Regions from separate parts of the Tindallia texcoconensis genome, predicted to be linked through region 1. Evidence: riboswitches for the same ligand, from Rfam matches in the RefSeq annotation. Region 1 holds a riboswitch; the other holds the start of a gene.
The links. Region 1 has a riboswitch for glycine ahead of gcvT (glycine cleavage system aminomethyltransferase GcvT). Riboswitches for the same ligand answer to the same signal wherever they lie in the genome.

Region 2: linked by a shared signal. The riboswitch ahead of ACZ47N_RS05260 (GrdX family protein) and the one ahead of gcvT (glycine cleavage system aminomethyltransferase GcvT) in region 1 are both predicted to bind glycine.

What each region holds. Positions count from the first base shown of each region.
Region 1 is NZ_AP042431.1:2,350,189-2,355,660, reverse strand. It holds gene gcvPA (aminomethyl-transferring glycine dehydrogenase subunit GcvPA) at 1-680, opposite strand, end outside; gene gcvH (glycine cleavage system protein GcvH) at 682-1,065, opposite strand; gene gcvT (glycine cleavage system aminomethyltransferase GcvT) at 1,115-2,227, opposite strand; glycine riboswitch at 2,341-2,431, opposite strand; glycine riboswitch at 2,435-2,534, opposite strand; gene ACZ47N_RS10610 (ABC transporter ATP-binding protein) at 2,678-4,381, shown strand; gene ACZ47N_RS10605 (ABC transporter ATP-binding protein) at 4,410-5,472, shown strand, end outside.
Region 2 is NZ_AP042431.1:1,133,090-1,138,561, reverse strand. It holds gene ACZ47N_RS05290 (TVP38/TMEM64 family protein) at 1-20, shown strand, start outside; gene tadA (tRNA adenosine(34) deaminase TadA) at 66-551, shown strand; gene ACZ47N_RS05280 (putative Se/S carrier protein) at 706-999, shown strand; gene ACZ47N_RS05275 (acyl-CoA dehydratase activase) at 1,038-1,793, shown strand; tRNA gene ACZ47N_RS05270 (tRNA-Ser) at 1,928-2,015, shown strand; RNA gene ffs (signal recognition particle sRNA large type) at 2,037-2,301, shown strand; glycine riboswitch at 2,638-2,738, shown strand; gene ACZ47N_RS05260 (GrdX family protein) at 2,907-3,287, shown strand; gene ACZ47N_RS05255 (glycine/sarcosine/betaine reductase component B subunit) at 3,320-4,606, shown strand; gene grdB (glycine reductase complex selenoprotein B) at 4,690-5,472, shown strand, end outside.

The DNA of each region.
Region 1 (5,472 bases):
TTTTCTGCCTCTTCTACCTCTTCTATGATCCCAAAGAAGTTTGGATTTTGGATGATCACTCCTGCTGTTTGCTTTGTAACAAGTTCGCTCATTTTTTCTAAATCTGTTACTCCTTCTTTCGAAGGAACTGTTATAACTTGAATACCGTTAAATCGACCATAAGTTTCCAGTACTTTTCTTGTTGCAGGGTGAACGGTTTCAGAAACAACCACCTGCTTACGTCTCGTTTGTGCCGCTGCCATATACGCAGCCTCTGCCGTAGCTGTAGCCCCATCATACATAGATGCATTGGCTATATCCATGCCTGTAAGATTTGCAATCATTGTCTGGAATTCAAAAATAGCCTGAAGGGTTCCTTGACTGGCTTCTGCCTGATAAGGGGTGTATGCCGTATAAAACTCTGACCGTGAGGTAATATGCTTGATCACAGATGGAATATAATGATCATACGCACCAGCCCCTAAAAAGCATACCAATTCTTCTGCACTTTTATTTTGCTTCACCAGCTCTTGCATATGCTTTCTAATCTCAATTTCTGATTTAGGCTCTTCCAAGTCCAACTCTCGTTGAAGACGAACGTCTTTTGGAACATCTGTAAAAAGATCTTCAAGATCTTTCATTCCCAAAGTATTTAACATATTTTGAATATCTTCTTCCGTATGCGGGATATATGGAAACATATTAAGCCTCCTCTTCACAAAATCTTCGATAGTCCTCCGGTTTCATTAACTCTTCCAACTGTGATTGATCTTTAATTTTAATTTTCACGAACCAGTTTTCTAGTGGTGCCTGATTCAAAAGTGAAGGATCATCTTCTAAGGCTGGATTGATTTCCAGCACCGTTCCATCAACAGGAATATACATATCTGCTGCCGCCTTCACAGATTCAATAACACCGAAGGAATCTCCTTTTTCATAAGATTCATCCACTTCTGGTAATTCAATAAAAACAATGTCCCCCAAGGCCTTAGAGGCAAAATCAGTAATACCCATATACATTTCATCGCCCTGAACATCCACCCATTCGTGCTCAGCAGTAAATAATAGTTTTTCCATTTCTCTCATTTTAATTCCTCCTCGTCTTTTTTATATTAATTTTATTGTATCCGTATACCTACTCTCTAGATTTGGTGTTCTTTCTATAAAAAGGCTTGGGAATCAATTTAGCATCTACTCGTTTTTTCCGAATCTGAACTTGAATTTCCTTTGCATCTCCTATGGCTTTTCGATGGACTAAGGCTAAACCAACATTTTTATTCAAAGTAGGAGACAAATATCCCGTGGTAACAACACCTATCTTCTCATCCTTCAGCATCACATCATATCCGCTTCTAGGTATACCTCTTCCAATTAGTTCAAACCCTACTAACTTACGGGGGGTTCCCTCTTGTTTTTGTTGCATCAAAACTTCTTTTCCTATAAAGTTTTCTTTTTTCAAGTTTACAAAAAATCCAAATCCTGCCTCTAGAGGAGAAATATCTTGATCTATTTCATGTCCATACAACGGTAAACCCGCCTCAAAACGCAATGTATCTCTGCAGCCAAGTCCTGCAGCTTGAATGCCTTCTCCTTGTCCTGCTTCCATAAGCGCCTTCCAGATCTGTTCTAAGTCATCCCAGCGAGTATAAATCTCAAATCCATCTTCACCTGTGTAACCCGTTCTGGAAATAAGACAATTCACTCCAGCGATGGTAACGTTGTCTTTAAAATGAAAGAACTTGATGTCCGATAAATCTATTGTTGTTAACTTTTGGGTAATTACTTCTGCCAAGGGTCCTTGGATCGCTAATTCCCCTGTATCATCAGACTCATCTTTGATGGTCACATCAAAGCTTTCTGCCTGTTTTTGAATCCAATCTAAATCTTTTGAAACGTTTCCAGCATTAATCACCAAAAGATATTCATCTTCCTTGAATCGGTAAACCAATAGGTCGTCTACTACACCGCCTTCAGGATAACACATGAAGGTGTATAGGATCTCTCCATCTTTCATGGAAGAAAAGTCATTGGTCAGTAAGTGTTGGATAAAGTTCAGTGCTTGTTTTCCATGCACCCTCACTTCTCCCATATGGGAAACATCAAACATGCCTGCTTTTCCCCTCACCGCCTGATGCTCTTCCATAAGACCCTCATACAATACCGGCATACTCCACCCGGCATACTCCACCATTTTCCCTCCATGGGCTTTATGCCATTCAAATAATGGTGTGTGTTTTTCTTCAACCATATTGCGCCTCCTTTCTTCTAGCAACCGCCTTCACCTGAGTTCCCGACATATTCCTTATTCTTACATAAAAAAGAACACACTAACTATCTTTTGGGAAATGATAGTTGCATGCCCTCTGTAGTAAGCCTGAGAGTTTTTACAGTCACACCAGAATACATTGCGACTGCACTGCACCTTCGGCGTCCATACTGGATCTTTCCAGAGTTTTGTCCCATGGCGATCCTTTTTCCTGAAAGATTCTATGCAAAGTTCCCAACTCTACATATTGCTTCTTCGGCACCGTATCGGACTCTCTCGCCATGTTCCTCCTAGCATATTAAGTTAATTCTATTGTATCCTTTCTTTCAAGAAAATTCAATGATTGTTACACAAATTGTTTTGCCTTTGTTATTTTATCCTGCAAGGGGTATAATGAATAAACGAAATCTACACTATAAAGGGGGGTTACCAATGAAGTTATGGCCCTTTCTAAAGCCCTATGGCTGGCATTTTTTTGCCATCGGATTTTTGCTCCTATTGATTGCATTTTTAACAACCTTGCCTCCTTGGATTATGCAGTATGCTATTGATCACGTCCTTCCATCAGGAAGCTCCACATGGCTTATCTGGTTAGCTTTAGCCATGGTACTACTCTCCTTGTTAGAAGGATTGGTAAGTTTTACTCAACAGGTATTCAGTGAACTACTTAGCCAGAAAGTAATTCACAACCTACGCAACCAGCTTTTTCATCACTTAAATCAATTATCCTTTTCTTTTTATGACAAAGCCCGTGTTGGTGACCTAATGGCTCGCATCGTCTCGGATACGGATACATTAAATCGTTTCATTGGGTTTGGATTGATGAAAGTAATCACCAATAGTCTCGTCCTCCTTTGGATTCTGCTCACTTTATTCTATTGGAACCCCTACATGGGTCTGCTTTTTTTGGTTTTAATTCCGCCTATGATTCACGCCATGTGGACATATGCCAGGAAAGTTAGACCAGCTTACAAAGAAATTCGAAAACAGACAGGAACTCTCACTTCACGTGTGCAAGAAAACCTGGCTGGCATCGAAGTAACCAAACTCTTTGGAAATGAAGAGTGGCAACAACTTCAATTCTCTGGAGAAAATACTTGTCTTTTAAATGAAACCCTTGAAGCCAACCGCATAACTGGCTTTTGGATGCCTTATGCAGAGACTCTGCTTGGTTTTTTTACAGGACTAGTGCTGCTGGCAGGCGGATGGTTAGTTGCTTACAATCATATGACCCCTGGGACCTTAGTGGCATTTCTTGCTTATGTAAATATGTTAAGACGACCCATTCGTCAAACGGGGTTTCTTCTCAACCTTTTTAGTCAAGGTGATGCAGCAGCCAGCAGAATTATGGATATTTTGAATCAAAGTACTTCTCTCAAAGATGAGCCAGGTGCTGTCCCTTTCCAAAAGCTAAAAAAATCCATTGTCATGAAAGATATATCTTTTTCTTATGATCAAGAAACTGTTTTACATCGTATTAATCTCCAAATCCACTTAGGTGAAACCACTGCAATAATAGGACCTTCAGGTGCTGGTAAAACAACGCTCCTTCAGCTATTGCTTCGATTTTACCAGCCCAATACCGGCCAAGTGCTGGTTGACGATGATCCAGTCACCTGCTATACCTTGGCAAGCTTACGAGAAAAAATTGGATTTGTCATGCAGCATCCTTTTTTATTCGATGGCAGCCTTGAGGAAAACATCTCTATTGGATCACCTAAAGCTTCTTTCTCTGCCTTACAAGAAGCTACTAAAGCCGCTGGGTTAGACTCGTTTATCCAATCCCTTCCTTCAGGCTATCAAACGCCTGTCGGCGAAAGAGGTGTCCGTCTTTCTGGTGGCCAGGCTCAGCGATTAGCCTTAGCCCGTGTCTTACTCAAAAAACCAGAAATACTCGTTTTAGATGAGCCTACTTCCAGCGTAGATACTCTCACAGACAATACCATCATGAATGAAATTTCACGTATCATGAAAGGAAAAACAACCATCATTATTGCACATCGCCTTTCAACACTTCAAAAAACAAATCGGGTAGTGTTCTTGAAGGAAGGCCTTATAAAAGCCCAGGGTACTCACACAGAACTGATGCACTCTAGCGAAGATTACAGGAAATTTGTGGAACTTAGCATCTTGTAGGATCTTTAATCAGAAAGGAAGGAAATACATGCGAGGTAGTTTTTTTAACAAGTCTACGCATAGGAATGAACATAAATTTCATATCCGCTATTTACGCAAAGAAAATATCCATTTCTTTTTTAGTGCTGTCAGCAAGTACCGAAAAGAACTGCTACTTGCCGCATTATTTACATTTCTTCATAGCTTTACGGTGCTCATCCCTCCTTATTTAACACAACGGGTGGTGGATGATTATATCTTACCCGGTAACCCAGAAGGAATGATCTTTTTAATGAGCGTGTTTTTCACCTTGTATGGAGCCTCTTGGTACTTTGCTTATCAACAACGTATTTGGAGCCAAGCCGCTGGTCAAAGAGCTGTCTTTACCATTCGTAATGAACTTCACAAAAAAATTGTTTCTCTGCCCTTACGCTTTCACGAATACCATAAAAAAGGGACTCTCTCCTCTTTATTAATGAACGATGTATCCTCCATATCAAAAGCGATTACAGAAGGTATCATTGGCTTAATGAGTGACCTCTTAATCCTTTTGGGAATCACCTTAATGATGTATCGAATGCAGCCACAGTTAACCATGCTTTTACTGGCTACCCTACCTTTAATTCTAATTACCATGGCTTTACTAGGACGTCGCATAAGAGAAGCCTTCACTGAAGTACGAGAAAAAACCGCCGATTTAAACGCTCAGGTAGAAGAAAACTTTTCTGGAATTCGAGTCATCCAGTCCCTTGGCATACAAGAAAAGAGTGAGGAATATTTTGATCAAATAAGCCAAAAAAGCGTTCACGCTAATGTAAAGGCTATGGTCCTACTAGCTTTGTTTTTCCCCATTATGTCTCTAACCACAGGCTTTGGTAATGCCATTCTTTTATGGTACGGCGGCATTCAAGTTCAAACCAGCGGAATTACACTAGGGATTTTCGTTGCTTTTCTAGCCTATATTCGCAAATTCTACATGCCCATGAGAAATCTTAGTGATTTATACAACATTTATCTTTCTGCATTCGCTTCTTTGCATCGAATTGTGGATGTAATGTCTATTGAAAGCGAAGAAGCTCGACTTCTCAAGCTTAACCCCGAATCAGTACAAT
Region 2 (5,472 bases), 1.2 Mb from region 1:
GGAAAAAGAAAGAATCATAAAAAGCCAGAAAAAGTGCTGGAAGCCTTTGGCAAAGGAGTTTTTAAATGATAGAAGAACATAAAGATGAATACTATATGAGACTAGCCCTAGAAGAAGCCGAGAAAGCCCAAGCCATAGGAGAGGTGCCGATTGGAGCTGTAGTGGTTCGAAAAGGAGAAATCATTGCCAGGGCCCATAATAAGCGAGAGATAGATAAAATGGCAACGGCCCATGCGGAACTGTTGGCCATCCAACAGGCTTGTCAAACCGCTGGTGGATGGAGGCTGACAGAAAGTACGCTATACGTAACCGTAGAACCCTGCCCTATGTGTGCAGGAGCTATTTTCCAAAGTCGAATTGACAGAGTGGTGATTGGTGCCATGGATCCTAAAGCCGGAGCCTGTGGTTCTTTGATGAATACCTTGCAAGATGAACGACTGAACCATCAAGCAGAAATCATTACAGGGGTATTGGAAGATCAGTGTTCTCGCATAATGAAAAATTTTTTCATGAAGCTTCGAGAGAAAAAGACCTATTCAAAAAAACTATAGAAATTCAAATACCCATAGAAAAAATCTATTTCAATTAAAAGCAGCTCCATGATAAAGTATCGAATGAATCCTGTTTAGAAGACTTCCTTTCTATAGGCGGTTTCGTCCTTAGGATGTCCATAAACCTTGACAGAATACATAGGAAGATGAAGGGATGATAAACGTGAAAGAAGAATGGCTCGTAGCCTTTCATTCCACTCACCACGCTATAGCGGCAGAACGTTTGGGAAAAGAGGCTGGATGGTCCATGGAAATGATTCCTACCCCAAGGGATATTTCAGCTAGTTGTGGCCTTTCGCTACATTTTCCAGTCTCCACGGAGACTGACCAAGCAACGGTGATGCAGAAACTGAAGGAAAAAAGAATTCTTTGGGCCGGCGTATACTTACCAGAGAAAGCCCCGAAAAATGGCAAGAAATGGAAACTTCTAGTGGCAGGAGAAGAATAAACAAAGAAACTACTTGGATGTAGCTTAGGAGGATCATTGTGGTTCGTATTGGAATAGATATTGGTTCAACGGTTACAAAAGCAGTGGTACTGCAAGGACAAGACATTATCGCATACCATCGGTTACCTACTGGCTGGAGCCCAAAAGAAACCGGAGAGGCCCTCATCCAACAATTAAAAGAGAAGCAAGGGTTTTCGGAACAGGAAATTAGTTCGGTGGTGACCACTGGTTACGGACGTAAAACCTTGTCCTTTGCTACTCGAAAAATAACAGAAATCACATGCCATGCCAAAGGTGCTTTTTACCTTAGTCCTACATCCAGAACCGTCATTGATATTGGAGGGCAAGACAGCAAAGTAATTCGGATGGACGATGCTGGAAATGTAGTGGATTTTATTATGAACGATAAATGTGCAGCTGGTACAGGGCAGTTTTTACAGGTAATGGCTACCCGTTTAGAAGTCGATGTTAAGGATCTAGAAAAAATGGCATTGCAGGATAAACCAGCTCAAATAAATAGTATGTGTACGGTTTTTGCTGAATCAGAAATCATCGGAATGTTGGCGGGTGGGGCTTCTAAGGAAAGCATTGCCTCCGGACTGCTATCGTCTACGGCTGGTCGAATTTCTACCCAGGCAATGAGAATAGGCGTGGAGGAATCCATATTTTTCTCAGGAGGCTTGGCGAGGAATAGATACCTACAACAGAAGCTTGAAGAAAACCTGGGAAAAGCCATAGAAGTGTCTTCCATGGCTCAGTATACAGGAGCCATTGGGGCTGCGCTTTTAGGGTAAAAGGAGTGAATACAATCAATTTACAAAAAAGCCTTGCCAAAGACAAGAGTTTTCTTTATAATAGATTGTGCGGCTATTCATCAAAGGAAGCCTAATAGAGGATCTGTTTAAAAGATCTGTTTGTGGATAATCAAGGAGAGGTGACCGAGTGGCTAAGGGGCACGCCTGGAAAGCGTGTAAGGCTTAACGGCCCCGCGGGTTCGAGTCCCGCTCTCTCCGCCATTAAATTTGTCATAAAGGTTGCTGTGCTAGATGGGGAGGTAGCGGTGCCCTATAACCTGCAAACCGCTATAGCAGGGTTGAATTCCCCGTGGAGGCATTGTATTTGTGGTGCAGACTCGGATAAGTGGTTATGACGATTGGGTCCCGCTCAACGAAAGCTCATGAACCCCGTCAGGTCCGGAAGGAAGCAGCGGTAAGTGATCCCTTTTGTGTGCTGCGGGCCAGCCTGATTTGAGCTAACTGTTCGGGTACCGGCTATGAAGCATTGTCGAATCGGGGTGCACAGCTTTTATTAATTACAGTTAAAAGAGTAAGCGTAATAAAAAAGACCAAAACCAAAAAAAATGATCGTAAAAGACAAGTGATAATACACTTGTCTTTTTTGTGGCTAAGGAAATAGCATGCGCATTTAACGTGTGGATTATTTTGTGACTTTGACTTTGTTTTTCCTTTCCAACTAACCAAGGAAATCGCAGAGGGCTGAATTACAATAGATCCAGCGTTCTTTTCCATGTTAATTTTTTATCAAAAAAAGGATTGCCTTTTATAGGAAAACGTTATATAATTATTGCAGAGATCGATATCAATATAGTGCATCGACAAAATTTCATACGAACACTGGATGACGCATGCGGGAGAGAGCTCGAAATGAGCCGCCGAAGGTAAAAGCTAATGGCTAAGATCCTTAGTGAATTTCTCAGGCAAAAAGACCGTGTGTTGACAGACCTCTGGAAAGCGAAAGCACCGAAGGAGCAAGTCCTGTTAATGATTTCATTAACAGGGAGAAACTCTCAGGTCCCAATACAGAGCAAATAGGATGAATTTCCTGTTTGCTCTTTTTTGCGACCAAGGAAATCGGCCTAAACATTCTTTTACCTAGGCGGTGGTGGCATGGTAACAACAAATAATCCAATGGTAAAACATTATCTGGAAGAGCAGGGAAAGCCCTTGTTTTGGGTAGAAGGGGATTACGAGGACGTACTGTTAGAGGTACGAAATCGAGTTCATGAAGGACATCAAATGCTTACCCATCCCTTAGCGGGCAGCGTTAAGCCCTATGAGACGCCTTACCGTACAGTGGTGATTTCCGACGAAAAAACCACCTTGCACATGCCGTCCCTTCAAACCTTAGAGCAGGCATTTGCATTGCTAGCATCCTTTAAAGGCAAAGATGGAAAACTTCATTCTCTGCGAACGTACAGAGAAGAAGATTTGCCAGACCTTCAATTAGTGGATTTGGACTTAATCAAGTCTGTTATAGAGGAACATTAAAAACGATAAAAGAAAAGAAAGGAGCGAAATGTATGAAACTCGAAGTAGGAAAAGTGTTTATTGAAGACGTTCAGTTTGGGGAAAAAACCCATGTGGACGGACACGTGTTGGTTGTGGATCACAGAGAGCTGCTGGAAGCCATTGGAGGCGATGAGCACCTATGGAAAATCCGAGTAGATTTAGCCCATCCAGGAGAATCTGTGCGTATTACACCCGTAAAAGATGTGATTGAACCACGGGTAAAGGTAAAAGGACATGGGGAGATTTTCCCAGGCATGTTGGGCAAAGTACACACCGTAGGAAATGGTAGAACCCATGCCATGAAAAACGTAGCAGTGGTAACCGCAGGAAAAGTAGTTGGTTTTCAGGAGGGAATTATCGATATGTCCGGTCCAGGCGCCGACTATACCCCCTTCTCCAAGACCCATAATGTCGTCATTACAGCAGAGCCGAAACCAGGCATCAAAGCCCACGACCACGAAGCCGCTTTAAGAACCGTGGGACTAAAAGCAGCCGCATTTTTGGGACAAGCCATCAAAGAAGTAGAGCCAGATGAAGTGAAGGTATACGAAACCCTTGCACCAAGAGAAGCAGCCGAATTATATCCAGACCTTCCACGGGTAGGATATGTGTATATGCTTCAAACCCAAGGATTGCTTCATGACACTTACGTATATGGCGTAGATGCTAAGAAATTGGTTCCAACTGTCATGTATCCAACAGAAATCATGGACGGCGCTATTGTTAGTGGAAACTGCGTTTCTGCCTGCGATAAGAACCCTACCTATATTCATCTCAACAATCCGGTTATTGAAGATTTATACGAAGAACATGGAAAGACCATTAACTTTCTGGGAGTCATCATCACCAACGAAAACGTTACCCTGGCAGACAAAGAACGATCCTCTAACTGGACAGCAAAGCTTTGCGAATTTATGGGCTTAGACGGAGCCATTGTGACACAGGAAGGCTTTGGAAATCCAGATACAGACTTAATTATGAATTGCCGAAAAATCGAAGAAAAAGGAATTAAAACCGTAATTGTGACAGACGAATATGCCGGCAGAGATGGCGCATCCCAGTCCTTGGCAGATGCAGATCCAAAAGCAAATGCCGTTGTCACCAACGGAAACGCCAACGAAACCATCCTTCTTCCAGATATGAACCGACTGATTGGAACAACAGCCTACATTGATTCTATTGCCGGCGGTTTTTCCGGAAGTCTTCGAGAAGATGGATCCATAGAAGTAGAGCTACAAGCGATTACAGGTGCCACCAACGAAACTGGATTCGGCCATCTGTCAGCAGTAGCCTATTAAAAACAAAGACACAGATAGTCAAAAAATAGGTAGATAAACGTTATTTTTAATGATAAAGGGTATACAAAGAAAGGATGGTATCGATGGCCAAAAAGCGAATTATTCATTATGTGAATCAGTTCTTTGCCGGTATTGGTGGCGAAGAAAAAGCAGATATACCACCAGAGTTAAGAGAAGGCGTAGTGGGCCCTGGAATGGCCTTCAATTCAGCTTTTGGAGAGGAAGCAGAAATTGTAGCCACCATTATTTGCGGCGATTCCTACTTCAACGAAAATCCTGAAACATCAAAACAAAAAATCCTTGAAATGATCAAACCCTACGAAGCAGACCTATTTATAGCAGGACCGGCCTTTAATGCGGGACGCTATGGAGTTGCTTGCGCTACGGTGGCTTGGATGGTGCAGGAAGAATTAAACATTCCAGTATTAACAGGAATGTACGTAGAAAACCCAGGGGCAGATTTGTTCCGAAAGGGAATCTATATCATTGAAACCGGCAATTCCGCTGCTGCCATGCGTAAGGCAGTGCCAGCCATGGTGAAAATGGCGAAGAAAATGCTTAATGGCGAAGAAATTGGTAAGCCAGAAGAAGAAGGATATATTCCGAGAGGCATTCGGAAAAATGTCTTTATGGAAGAAAGAGGTTCCCGCCGAGCCGTAAACATGATGATTGCCAAGCTAGGCGGCAAAGAGTACCAAACCGAATATGCCATGCCAGAATTTGACCGAGTACCACCAGCGGATCCGTTGGAAGACCTTAGTCATCTCAAGATAGCCATGGTTACTTCTGGTGGTATAGTGCCAAAACAAAACCCAGATCGAGTAGAATCCTCCAGTGCTTCTAAATTTGGAAAATATTCCATCGAA